Regions from separate parts of the Vibrio sp. Vb1574 genome, predicted to be linked through region 1. Evidence: riboswitches for the same ligand, from Rfam matches in the RefSeq annotation. Region 1 holds a riboswitch; the other holds the start of a gene.
What was found. A riboswitch is a leader RNA that binds a small molecule or an ion and turns the genes downstream of it on or off. The one in region 1 is predicted to bind lysine.
Positions count from the first base shown of each region.

Region 2: another riboswitch for lysine. It lies ahead of lysC (lysine-sensitive aspartokinase 3); the one in region 1 lies ahead of tet(35) (tetracycline efflux Na+/H+ antiporter family transporter Tet(35)).

Region 1 is NZ_JAWOTC010000005.1:80,747-87,660, forward strand. Features, by position in the region: gene R7O12_RS05610 (inosine/guanosine kinase) at 1-942, shown strand, start outside; gene R7O12_RS05615 (H-NS family nucleoid-associated regulatory protein) at 1,069-1,476, opposite strand; lysine riboswitch at 2,059-2,241, shown strand; gene tet(35) (tetracycline efflux Na+/H+ antiporter family transporter Tet(35)) at 2,351-3,952, shown strand; His leader region at 4,133-4,270, shown strand; gene hisG (ATP phosphoribosyltransferase) at 4,324-5,220, shown strand; gene hisD (histidinol dehydrogenase) at 5,226-6,518, shown strand; gene hisC (histidinol-phosphate transaminase) at 6,537-6,914, shown strand, end outside.
Region 2 is NZ_JAWOTC010000060.1:7,187-14,100, reverse strand. Features, by position in the region: gene metH (methionine synthase) at 1-267, shown strand, start outside; gene lysC (lysine-sensitive aspartokinase 3) at 354-1,706, opposite strand; lysine riboswitch at 1,808-1,986, opposite strand; gene R7O12_RS22530 (pyridoxal-phosphate-dependent aminotransferase family protein) at 2,207-3,328, shown strand; gene R7O12_RS22525 (PglL family O-oligosaccharyltransferase) at 3,391-5,169, opposite strand; gene uvrA (excinuclease ABC subunit UvrA) at 5,237-6,914, opposite strand, start outside.

The DNA of each region.
Region 1 (6,914 bases):
ATTGGCAGCTACGGTTACCGTTATCTTTGTAATACATCAAGCCGCATGGACTTGAACTACCTACAAGGTGTAGATGGTGCAATTGGCCGTTGTTTTGCTCTTATCACAGAAGACGGTGAACGTACTTTTGCTATCAGCGAAGGGCAAATGAACCAACTCCATCCTGATAGCATTCCAGAGAAAATCTTTAAAAATGCATCAGCACTTGTACTGACGTCATATCTAGTACGTTGCAAAGACGGCGACCCAATGCCGGAAGCAACAATGAAAGCAATTGAGTACGCGAAAAAGAATGATGTGCCTGTTGTTCTGACTTTAGGCACAAAGTTTGTTATTCAAGATGACCCTAAATATTGGCAAGAATTCATTCGAGATAACGTTTCAGTCGTTGCGATGAATGAAGATGAAGCAGAAGCTCTGACGGGGGAATCTGATCCACTTGCTGCGTCTGATAAAACATTGGAGTGGGCTGATCTAGTATTGTGCACGGCGGGTCCTGTAGGTCTATTTATGGCTGGGTATACGGAAGATAGCGCGAAGCGCGAAACTTCTTTGCCATTACTTCCAGGGTCAATTGCTGAATTTAATCGTTATGAATTTAGTCGTCCGGCGAAAAAAGACTCATGCGAGGCGCCAATAAAAGTGTACTCGCATATCTCGCCATATATGGGTGGTCCAGAAAAAATTAAGAATACAAATGGCGCAGGTGATGCCGCGTTATCTGCGGTTCTTCATGATATGGCAGCAAATAAATACCATAAAGAAAATGTGCCTAATTCAAGCAAGCACAGTAACGAGTATTTAACTTACTCTTCTTTTTCTCAAGTCTGCAAATACGCAAACCGTGCGAGCTACGAAGTTCTCGTGCAACATTCACCACGATTGTCGCGCGGACTTCCTGAGCGAGAAGATAGCCTAGAAGAAGCATACTGGGAACGTTAATACGAAGCGGTTTAATTAACTATTCTGTAACTAAAGTAAAAGGCGCATTAAGAAATGTGCCTTTTTTATTTGTAATGGTTTAAATAAAAAGGCTCCCTATGGGAGCCTTTTAAAAATAGCACGGATCTAGATTAGGAACTCATCCAGAGATTTACCTGCATCAAGTTGCTCTTGAATCGCCGAAGGTGTACGACCTTGGCCAGTCCAAGTTTTCTCATTACCGTTTGAATCTGTGTATTTGTATTTAGCAGGGCGAGGTGCGCGCTTCGCTTTGCCTTTCGTCTTAGTTTCGCCAGATAGCGCAGTAATAAGTGCTTCTACATCAATACCGTCTTGAGCGATTTTCTCAGCAATCTCTGCAAGCTTAGCTTCTTGCTCTGCTTGTGCTGCGCGTTCTGCTTCTTCTGCTTCACGACGCTCATCTACGACAGTAGTGAGTTTATCTAGAGCTTCTTCCAATTGTTCTAGAGTCAGCTCACGAGAAAATGCACGAAGGCTACGGATATTTAGAAGGGTTTTAGTCAGCTCTGACATAACGATTCCTATTAAAAGGTTAATGTGTTGGGCACTTTTTATCGTTACGATTAAATAATGCCAATCTATAAATAAACAAAGAGTCCTTATATTTAACTTTATCTTTTCCTTATGTGCAAATGCTAAATCAAGATTTTGTTTAAATTTGACTATTTTTTAAAGCAATTAATATTATTACACTCGAAATAAATCATTATTAGATGAGAACTAAAATCAACAATCATTATTGTATAGAGAGAGTGACAGCTTGGTTTTTTATAAAAAAATTTGAGTTATTACTTAAAAATATGAAGCATCCATCTTTAATGCTGTGTCATATATCCTTAATTTATTGATATAAGATAAACCATGATATTTCTAAGGTAGTAATAATGTTTCATAAATAACATGATTGATGTGATTTCAGTTGCACAAAACTTATGGAAGTAGGCAAGGTTTATAAATTATCTCAGCCATTATTTATTTGTTTAATTTAGTTTGATGTGTTGCATTGACTCTCATCATAAGTACAATGGCTGCCACCTGATGCAATATTGCAGACAATTTGTTGTTAATTTGTACAGTTAGTGGTTAATTGTTTGTTGTTGCCGTAGAGGCGCGGTCTCGAAGAGTAGCTATTATTGGGGTGATGCCAATGAGTAATAGTGGAAGGCGAAGATTGCCGAAGTAAGTAACTCATCAAAGTTACTTGCTGGGGTTGTATCTGAAAGGAACAACACTGCCATAGTATATATTCACATTAAACTATGGAGCGCTACTGTAGGGTTGGGTGGAGTGTTCGCTTCCCTGTCGCTAAGTTCAACATGAGCACGTATCGTATGCTACGTGACTTGTCTGCAGTAGATCTCTAGCCAAACTTTGGTTTTTGAAGATCATGAATTTAATAGATTTTTCTAGTTCTCCTGTTTCATTATTGCCACCTATTGTCGCTTTGACTTTGGCGATTTTTACTCGACGTGTATTAGTTTCCTTGGGTGTAGGTATCGTGCTAGGTGCGGTGCTACTTAATAGCTGGTCTATCAGCGACACCGCAGGTTACGTCAGTTCTCAAGTTTCTTCTGTCTTTATTGAAGATGGCGGAATTAACACTTGGAACATGAGCATTGTTGGTTTCCTAATCTTATTAGGTATGACAACAGCTTTATTAACGCTATCTGGCGGTACTCGTGCTTTTGCTGAATGGGCACAATCTCGAGTGAAGAGTAAACGCGGCTCCAAACTTCTTGCCGCCTTTTTAGGCGTATTCATTTTTGTCGATGATTACTTTAATAGCCTTGCTGTTGGTGCGATCTCTCGCCCAGTAACCGATCGCTTTTATGTGTCTCGCGCTAAGCTTGCGTACATTCTAGACTCAACCGCTGCTCCAATGTGTGTAATTATGCCTGCTTCTAGCTGGGGTGCTTACATTATTACTATTATTGGCGGGATCTTAGTCTCACATGGGATCACAGAGTATTCGGCTCTTGGCGCATATGTTCGTCTTATCCCAATGAACTTCTACGCCGTTTTTGCGCTGCTAATGGTGTTCGCTGTTGCATGGTTTGGTCTTGATATTGGTAAAATGCGTGAGCATGAAATTTCTGCATCGCAAGGTCGTGGCTTTGATAAAGACAAAGAAAATGACTCGCAAGAAGCGCATGACCTAAACGAAGAGCTAGATATCCGTGAAAGTGAAAAGGGTAAAGTGTCAGATTTGATACTTCCTATCGTGACGCTGATTATCGCGACTATCGCTTCAATGCTTTACACGGGTGGCCAAGCATTGGCTGCTGATGGTAAGGAGTTTGCGCTTCTTGGTGCTTTTGAAAATACAGATGTAGGTACATCACTAATCTACGGTAGCTTGCTTGGCTTAGCAGTTGCACTGTTTACTGTTGTGAAGCAAGGTCTACCAATGGCTGAGATCGCACGTACACTTTGGATTGGTGCTAAGTCTATGTTTGGTGCGATTCTAATCTTAGTATTTGCCTGGACCATTGGTTCTGTTATCGGTGATATGAAGACTGGTACTTACCTTTCGACAATGGCGCAGGGCAACATTAACCCGCACTGGCTACCAGTTATCCTATTCTTGTTGTCTGGCCTAATGGCGTTCTCAACAGGTACTTCATGGGGTACGTTCGGTATCATGTTACCAATCGCGGGTGACATGGCTGGGGCAACAGACGTAGCGCTAATGCTACCGATGCTGAGTGCGGTTTTAGCTGGTGCGGTATTCGGTGACCATTGTTCACCAATCTCAGATACGACTATCTTGTCATCGACGGGTGCACGTTGTAACCACATTGATCACGTATCAACACAGCTACCTTATGCATTATCAGTCGCGCTTGTTTCATGCGTCGGCTTTATTGCCCTTGGTATGACTGCTTCAATTGCGTTCTCGTTCATTGCAGCGTCGATCACATTCGTTATCGTTTGCGCTATTTTGTCATGGCTTTCAAAGTCTAAAATAGCGTCTTGCCAGAGTGCGTAATTCACTGATTTAAAAGGTGAAATTGTAGGAGGCTTCGGCCTCCTTTTTTATTTGTATTATACAATTCGAATTTTTTTAAAATTAAGGGTTGAAAAAAGTAATCAGCTTGGTTAGTGTGGTTGGTAACAAAGCAAATGAGAAGAGCCTTGAAATAAGTATGCGTAATTTTGTAATGAACATTCATCACCATCATCACCCAATCTAGTCTTTCGGGAGATGTACGCATACCCGGGAGGCAGGAAACTCCCGGAGGTAAAATCAAAGTAAAAGCAGATTTTAAACCCTCGGGAGACTTCAATCTCCCGAGGGTTTTTTAGTTTTATTAGTTTGAAAAATACTTAGATATCAAAATCTTGTATAGGGACAAAGCAATGCAAACACAACGTTTAAGAATCGCAATTCAGAAAAAAGGTCGTCTTAGCAAAGAGAGTCAAGCTCTACTAAAACAGTGCGGCGTAAAGTTCAACGTGATGGGCGAGCGTTTAGTTGTCCATTCTGAAAATATGCCAATTGATTTACTCTTGGTTCGTGACGACGACATCCCAGGTTTAATTATGGATGGCGTTGTTGACCTTGGCTTTATTGGCGAAAATGAACTAGAAGAAGTTCGCCTTGACCGCAAAGCATTAGGTGAACCCTGCGAGTTTGTTCAGCTTCGTCGACTTGATTTTGGTGGCTGTCGTTTATCTATCGCAATCGACAAGGACGAAGAGTACAACGGTCCACAAGACTTAGCTGGCAAGCGTATTGCTACAACGTATCCTCAACTTCTAAAAGCGTACATGGATGAAGCCGGCGTTCCATTCTCTACATGTATGCTGACAGGCTCTGTAGAAGTTGCGCCTCGCGCGGGTCTCGCTGATGCTATCGCTGATTTGGTTTCTACAGGTGCAACACTGGAAGCGAACGGCCTTAAAGAAGCTGAAATTATCTTCAAATCAAAAGCGACATTGATTCAACGCACAGGTGAGTTCGACGCAGACAAAGTGGCGCTAATCGAAAAGCTGTTAACTCGCATGCAAGGCGTGCAGCAAGCGAAAGAATCTAAGTACATTATGCTTCACGCCCCAGCAGAGAAGTTAGATCAAATTAAAGCGCTACTGCCAGGTGCTGAAGACCCAACTGTTCTTCCTCTTTCTGCAGATAAGCAGAAAATGGCTGTTCACTTGGTGAGTTCTGAAAACCTGTTCTGGGAAACAATGGAACAGCTGAAAGAGTTGGGCGCAAGTTCAATTCTCGTTCTACCAATTGAAAAAATGATGGAGTAAGCATCATGAGAACAGTCGTTTGGCAATCATTAAGTGAGAATCAGCAAGACTCTATTTTGGAGCGCCCTGCTATTGCAGAAGGTGCCAATATCACCACTGCTGTGGCCGAAGTTATTGCTAAAGTTCGAGAAGAAGGTGACTCTGCTCTTATTGAGCTGACAGAAAAGTTTGACCGTGTTAAGCCTGAATCCATTCGTGTTTCTTCTCAGGAAATTAAGGCAGCGTCAGAGCGTTTGTCAGAGTCAATGAAGAGCGCACTAGAGCAAGCTTACGCCAATATTTCTAAGTTCCACAAAGCGCAAAAGCCGCAACCGATCAAGGTGGAAACGCAGCCAGGTGTTCTTTGTGAACAAGTAACACGTCCAATTCAAAAAGTGGGTTTGTACATTCCTGGTGGCAGTGCGCCTTTGCCATCGACTGTTTTGATGCTCGGCGTTCCTGCAAAAATTGCAGGTTGTCGTAAAGTCGTTCTTTGTTCTCCACCGCCAATCGCTGATGAGATCCTTTATGTCGCGAAACTGTGTGGCATTGATGAAGTGTACAACGTCGGTGGTGGCCAAGCAGTTGCTGCAATGGCTTATGGCACCGAGACTGTATCGAAAGTAGATAAGATCTTTGGTCCGGGCAACGCTTACGTGACCGAAGCAAAACGTCAGGTTAGCAATGATTTCCGTGGTGCTGCGATTGATATGCCAGCAGGTCCATCAGAAGTTCTTGTGATTGCCGATGAAACCGCAGATGCAGACTTTATCGCTGCGGATCTTTTGAGCCAAGCGGAACACGGTCCTGATTCTCAAGTGGTACTTGTGACTCCTTCTCCTGTGATTGCTGATCAAGTGACGGATGCGGTTCAACGTCAGCTTAAGGAGCTATCTCGTGCAGACATCGCAGAGCAAGCATTGGCTTCAAGCTTGATCATCATTGCCGAGTCTCTTACTCAATCGGTTTCCATTTCGAATTACTACGGTCCTGAGCACTTAATTGTTCAGACTAAGAACCCACGCGAGCTTTTACCTCTATTAGATAACGCAGGTTCTATCTTCCTAGGTGATTGGTCGCCTGAATCAGCAGGTGATTACGCATCGGGCACCAACCACGTCCTTCCTACTTACGGTTACACACGTACTTATTCAAGCTTAGGTTTGGCGGATTTCTCTAAACGAATGACGGTTCAGGAGCTTTCTGCTGATGGTTTAAAGAACCTTGCACCAACGGTAGTCACGATGGCTGAAGCGGAAGGTCTGGACGCTCACAAACGTGCTGTTACTATCCGCGTAGAAAAATTAGCAAGTAAGTAAGAATAAGAGAGTAATGAGATGGAAAAGCTAGCGCGTAAACAAGTCCAACAGCTTACCCCTTATATGTCGGCTCGCCGAATCGGTGGTACGGGTGACGTATGGCTAAATGCCAACGAATCACCATTTAACAATGAATACAAAACAGACTTTGCTCGTCTTAATCGTTACAGCGAATGCCAACCGAAAGAACTGATTTCCGCTTACGCAGCGTATGCGGGTGTTAAACCAGAACAAACACTGACTTCTCGCGGTGCTGATGAAAGTATTGAACTACTGATTCGTGCTTTCTGTGAGCCGGGTGAAGATGCGATTCTTTACTGCCCACCGACTTACGGTATGTACGCCATCAGTGCAGAAACCATAGGTGTAGAGCGTAAAACCGTGCCGCTAACGTCA
Region 2 (6,914 bases), on a different contig from region 1:
CCGGGTTATCCCGCGTGTCCTGAACATACTGAAAAAGGACCGCTTTGGGAGTTACTTAATGTGGAAGAGAACATTGGTATGACTCTAACCTCCAGCTATGCAATGTATCCGGGCGCGTCAGTCTCTGGTTGGTATTTCTCTCATCCTGACTCACGTTACTTTGCGATCGCACAGATCCAAGAAGATCAGCTAGAGAGTTACGCCGATCGTAAGGGGTGGGATAGGATCGAGGCTGAAAAATGGTTAGGGCCAAACATTAACGGTTAAATTGATGTTTACCTCGTCCAAATGTAACAACTAATGAAACGACAAAGGGCTGCAAATACGCAGCCCTTTGTTTTATTGAGTTGAACTTACTTCTCAAACAACTCAGTGTGGAGTTTTTGTATGGCTTGTTTCGATACCGATTCATGGAGCAAGAAGCATAAGTTGTGAGGGCTAGCGCCATAACAAATCATGCGTAGGTTAAAATCTTCTAGCGTGCCAAAAACCTGTTTCGCGTAGCCTTTACTCTCACTCATGTTGTTTCCAATGAGAGCAACGAGGCATAGGTCATGTTCAACTTCTACCTTACATAACTCTTCTAACTCTTCTCGTGCAGCTTGCGGCAGCTGTGGTGCTCCGCCAGAGGTATCAGTTTGATCAAGTGTTAACGATACACTGATTTCAGATGTCGTGATCAAATCGACAGAGATCTTATGCTTTGCAAGGATCTCAAAGACCTTTGCTAAAAAACCGTATGCGTGGAACATATTGGCGCTGCGTAGCGTTACCATGGTTTGGTTACAACGCAAAGCTAGCGCACGGAATAACGGTGAGCTTTCGACTTGGTGGCGAATCCAAGTTCCCCCTTTTTCTGGCTCTTTCGATGACCCTACAAATACCGGAATGTCGTGGCGCAATGCAGGTACTAGCGTAGAAGGGTGAAGGATTTTAGCGCCAAAGTTAGCCATTTCTGAAGCTTCACTAAAGCTGATCTCGGGAATTGGTGAGGCTTTTGGTGCAATTCGCGGGTCTGTTGTGTAGATTCCCGGAACATCAGTCCAGATTTCTAGCCCTGCCGCTTTAACGCTCTCAGCAATTAAGGCGGCGCTGTAATCGCTGCCCCCTCGACCTAATGTTGTTGTATTACCGGCTTCGTCAGATCCTATGAAGCCTTGAGTAACAACAACGGATTGTTGGCAAAGTGGTACGAGTTTATCTTGCGCAAGCGTCGAAATTGCTTCAATGTTTGGCTCCGCGCGACCAAAGTTGTCATCAGTACGCAGCACATCGCGGATATCAAAGCGCACTGCTTGAATGCCTCGCTCACACATTAACTGAGTTAGAATGTGCGTCGACATGAGTTCACCACATGCGACTAAATGATCGGTTAACTTCGCACTAGCTTGGATAGATGCAGCCTCGGCCAGGCTGGTTACGGTATCTAATATGCCATACACCTCGGCAGCAGTTTTCGTGCTGTCTTCGAGCTGAGTTAAAATGGCGTCATGAATGTTGGCCAGATTTTGCAGCAGCTCAGTACGGTGCGTTTGATCCTGAACGCCGTTGGCGAGTTCTACCAATAGGTTGGTGACGCCAGAGCAAGCGCTGCTCACGACCAGGCGAGTATTTGGATTGTTTTCGATAATGGTGGCGCAACGACTCATTGCCTCAAAGTTGGCAACACTGGTTCCACCGAATTTAGCTACGTTAAATGCGCTCACTGCGTTCTCCCACGACTTCCTAAAAAATTGTACATCCAATGTTTAGTGAGAAAAGGAACAGAGCAAAAAGAGAGGTATTTAGAATGCTATTTGAAAAATTTACCCTCAGAAGCCCTTCATCAGACTGCGCTGATGACAGTTGATGGGATTCAGCCCAATTCAACCGACAAGTCAAATCCTGCAACTTTGACTTACCTCGGCACTACTCCCCCTCAATGATTGGTGTTGGAATTGCGGTTCCACAAATCATCTACCTGGGTAGCGCTCCTCTTCTACATAAAGCTCAAACATTGAACGGTTTTGAGGCCTTAATGTCAATCAATATTTCAACCTTTATGGTGTTTTTTATTAACGATTTTGTGACACTGGTTTGACCTCCATACTTACGGCTAATTGCTGATAGAGGAAAAATCTATTAGGGTGAAGAACCCTACACCTGAGCCATGTTATTGAATAGAACTTTTAGAATGCTCAGGATAAAAGATAATCAAGGAGCTGACATGTCGATCCAAAGCTTTATTCCACCTCACCGTATTTTAATGGGACCTGGTCCTTCTGATATTTATCCTCAAGTGTTACAAGCACTAAGCCGTCCTACTGTAGGTCACCTTGATCCTCTGTTTATCGGTATGATGGATGAGCTCAAGCAGCTATTGAAGTATGTCTTTCAAACTGACAATGAGTTCACTATTGCGGTTTCAGCGCCAGGTAGTGCAGGGATGGAAACCTGCTTTGTAAACTTGATCGAGAAAGGCGATAAAGTGATCGTCTGCCGTAATGGTGTATTTGGTGAACGCATGCGCGAAAATGTCGTCCGTGCTGGTGGTGAAGTTGTTATCGTCGATGATGAATGGGGGACGCCTGTTTCCATTGATAAAGTCGAGCAAGCATTCGAACAGCACCCAGATACAAAAGTTCTTGCTTTTGTGCATGCGGAAACCTCAACTGGTGCAGTCAGTGATGCTCAAGCATTGGGTAAGCTGGCGAAACAGCATAATGCATTATCTATTGTTGATGCGGTGACATCGCTTGGTGGTGTGCCGTTAAAAGTGGATGAATGGCAACTGGATGCGGTTTACTCTGGTAGTCAAAAATGTTTGTCATGTGTACCTGGGCTCTCACCAGTGACGTTTTCTCCTGCCGCGATTGAAAAGATTCAAGCAAGAACAACACCAGTACAGAGTTGGTTCCTCGATCAGAGTTTAGTTTTGGGGTATTGGAGTGGAGAAGGCAAGCGTAGTTACCATCATACGGCGCCAGTTAATAGCTTGTATGCGCTTCATGAAGCTTTATTGATACTGAAAAATGAAGGATTAGAAAACGCTTGGGCTCGTCACCAACTGATGCATGAAAAACTCAAAAATGGCTTACAAAAGTTAGGCTTTGAATTTGTTGTGGACGAAGCCCATCGGTTGCCACAATTAAATGCGATTTACGTGCCTGAAGGAATTGATGAAGCAAAAGTTCGTGCTCACTTGCTAGAAACCTATAACCTAGAAATTGGTGCAGGCCTTGGGGCATTAGCTGGTAAAGCGTGGCGTATTGGCTTAATGGGTTACGGCGCTCGATCTGAAAACGTTGCGCTGTGCTTAAAAGCGTTAGAAGAGTCACTCACTGAATAAAATCATACAGCAATGAGATGAAGAAAAGCGAAGGTCATCCCTTCGCTTTTTTGTACTTATTACTATTCACCTGAAGTGGGGGCTGGTGAGGCAGAGATTGCTTGAGAAGGTGGTTGGTAATTGACGTCACTGAAATCAATCTTCGGGAACAAAAACTGCGCTTCAGCTCTAATTTGCTCCGCTTTACTTGAGTCATCTAAGCCTTGGTAGGCCAAAATCAAATTATTATAAAATGCAGGGCGAGGCTTATCTTTGATGATTTTTAGCGACCAATCGATATAAGGCTGAATCAAGGTTGCGTCTTGTTGGTACAGCCCAAGGTTTAAAAACGTGCTATAGACATCCCAATCAAATCTGTCTTTCCAAACTACAGGGTTACTGACTTGATTCAGAATATCAGGGTTAGTTGGTCTAGTGGTCTCAAACTTCGTCAATACATAGTTCGTATGTAATGCGCTTACCATGTAAAACGTAAACGCAACGGGAAGTACCAAACTAAAAACACGCAGCAAGCTTTTGGTCACATTACTAAAGCCGACTTGTCGATAACGAGAGACGCGCTGATCGACCCAGTACAGTAGGATAACGAAGATCAACCAATGCACGAGAGAGTGGTAGAAAGGGTATTCCAGTTGTGAGTGCAATACGATAGGTATAAACAAGGCCAGCAACGCAAGACGAGTTCCGCGTTTGGCTTGATAGATTCGATACAGTACCAGTGCCATCGCTAAGAAGATGCCGAGTATTGGCAGCAAGCCACCTTCTACTCCCCAGTAAAGCAGCTCGTTATGCGGATGATCCATGGCTGGCAAACCAGCTGGGTAATTCTCATTTAGGGCATGTTGACGAGCCGTATACAGCATGTACTCAGATTCAAACTTACCATATCCATAACCAGTAAAAGGCTTTTCAATCACCATGTCTAATGTTTGCGGAAAAGTATACGCTCGAGGAGACTCCATATTTACTTTTTCTGCGGCTAACCCACCTCCATCAGGAAAGGCAAGATGCATGACAACGACTGAGAGTAAGAGCCCACTTACAAGTGACACAACCCAGCGGATAAAGCGCCCTTTGGTTGCAAAGCGGTACATGTATGGAATGACCAACAACACGGCGATGACCGAGGCTAACCAACCAGTGCGTGAAGCCAACGCCACAATTAGTGGTAAAGTTAAAACTGGTACGGCATAGAGAAGGTAAACATCGCTTAACTTACGATCGTATTTGTAGGGCTGACGTGCAAGTAAATAGCTGGCAATCACCAACCCTGTCGCAAGAAAACTGGCCATTACATTGGGCTGTTGGAAAATACCATAAGGACGATTGGCCACCGTGTCGTAACCAAACGGATTGCCTGGTTTGAGATACAGATATTGTGTCAAACCAAAAATGGCTTCGATAACAACCGCAAGGACAATGAACCATAATAGGCGTTGGCGATGTTTATTACTGAAATGAAATTGTTGTAAAACAATAAAGAACAGGACACCACACCACAGGCCTATGAGCTTATTGGCTGCCAAGCTGCTATTCGCATTTGGGTACAGAATGGGCACTGTCATGATAAGAGCACTAATGAACAAGCCGATGGTTAGTTTTGAGTAACGTAGCACTCGATTATTCGCTAGTTGGTAACACCCAATGCCTAATGCAAAGCTAAAAGCAATCCAAGTTGTCACATTGAACGAAAGCGAAAGCCCCGAACCGCCGGGGTTGGGCATGAAAAAGTGCATTGCCAACACAAATAGTGTTGCCAAGGCAATGAGAAACTTGCGATTGAGGGGAACCTGTACTTTTTCGGGAGAAAGCTTTGTTCCACTTACATGTATAGTAGCCATAGTTATTGCGTTGTTTTGAATGAAAAAAGACCAGCACTTGCTGGTCTCGATACTTTACCTGTTTTTTCTACTTCAACATAGGCTTGAGGAAGTGAGCTGTGTGCGAACCCTCGATTTGCGACACATCTTCCGGAGTGCCTTGAGCGATTATCTCGCCGCCACCTTGACCCCCTTCAGGACCAAGATCGATAATCCAGTCCGCAGTCTTAATGACGTCCAGGTTATGCTCGATCACCACGACAGTATTTCCGTGGTCGCGAAGTCTGTGCAGTACAGTGAGCAACTGCTGGATATCATGGAAGTGAAGGCCGGTTGTTGGTTCATCCAAAATGTACAAGGTTTTTCCTGTATCACGTTTGGATAGCTCTCGCGCCAGTTTCACACGCTGTGCTTCACCACCGGAGAGTGTTGTTGCCGCTTGACCCAATCGTATGTACGACAAACCGACATCCATCAGTGTTTGTAGTTTGCGAGCGATGGCAGGAACTGGATCGAAGAAGGTGCGTGCATCTTCGACCGTCATTTCTAGCACTTCATCAATAGTTTTACCTTTGTAACGTACTTCGAGCGTTTCACGGTTGTAGCGTTTACCTTTACACACATCACATGGCACATAAACATCTGGTAGGAAGTGCATTTCTACTTTGATAACACCGTCACCCTGACAGGCCTCACAACGACCACCGCGTACGTTAAAACTAAAACGGCCCGGTTTGTAACCGCGAGAACGCGACTCCTGTGTGCCTGCAAACAGTTCACGGATTGGGGTAAAGATCCCCGTATAGGTTGCAGGGTTAGAGCGAGGTGTACGGCCAATTGGGCTTTGATCGATATCGATGACTTTATCGAAGTGCTCTAGACCTTTAATCGATTTATAAGGTGAAGGCTGAGCCGTTGTCGCTCCGTTAAGTTGGGTATGCGCAATTTTAAAGAAAGTATCATTAATCAGCGTTGATTTACCTGAGCCAGATACTCCTGTAATACAGCTGAATAACCCAACAGGAATTGAAAGGTTAACGTTTTTAAGGTTATTACCTGTAGCGCCTAATAGCTCAACCGTTTTTTTCGGATCTCGCGGCGTGCGATCTTTCGGTACTGCGATTTCTTTAACACCACTTAAGTACTGACCTGTCAGAGAATTCGGATTCGCGACTATCTCTTCCATGGTGCCTTCCGCAACAACATTACCACCATGTACGCCAGCACCAGGACCAATATCTATGACATGATCTGCACAGCGAATCGCATCTTCATCGTGTTCTACCACAAGTACGGTATTACCTAAATCGCGCAAATGAGTCAGTGTTTTTAGGAGTCGTTCGTTATCACGCTGGTGGAGGCCAATCGACGGTTCATCTAAGACGTACATGACACCAACAAGACCTGCACCAATTTGGCTTGCTAAACGAATACGTTGAGCTTCACCGCCTGATAAGGTTTCAGCACTGCGTGATAAGTTTAGGTAGTTCAAACCGACGTTAACTAAGAATTGCAGACGGTCGTTGATTTCCTTCATCACTTTTTCAGCGATTTGGGCGCGTTGACCTTCCAGTTTCAAGGAATGGAAGAATTCCAATGCATCAGCAATGCTGAGTTCAACAATCTCAGGTAGTGTCGTATCAGCAATAAACACGTTACGTGCTTCAAGGCGTAGACGAGTACCGCCACAGCTTGAACAAGATTTAGTGGAGATGTATTTTGCAAGCTCTTCACGGACAGAGTTGGATTCTGTATCACGATAGCGA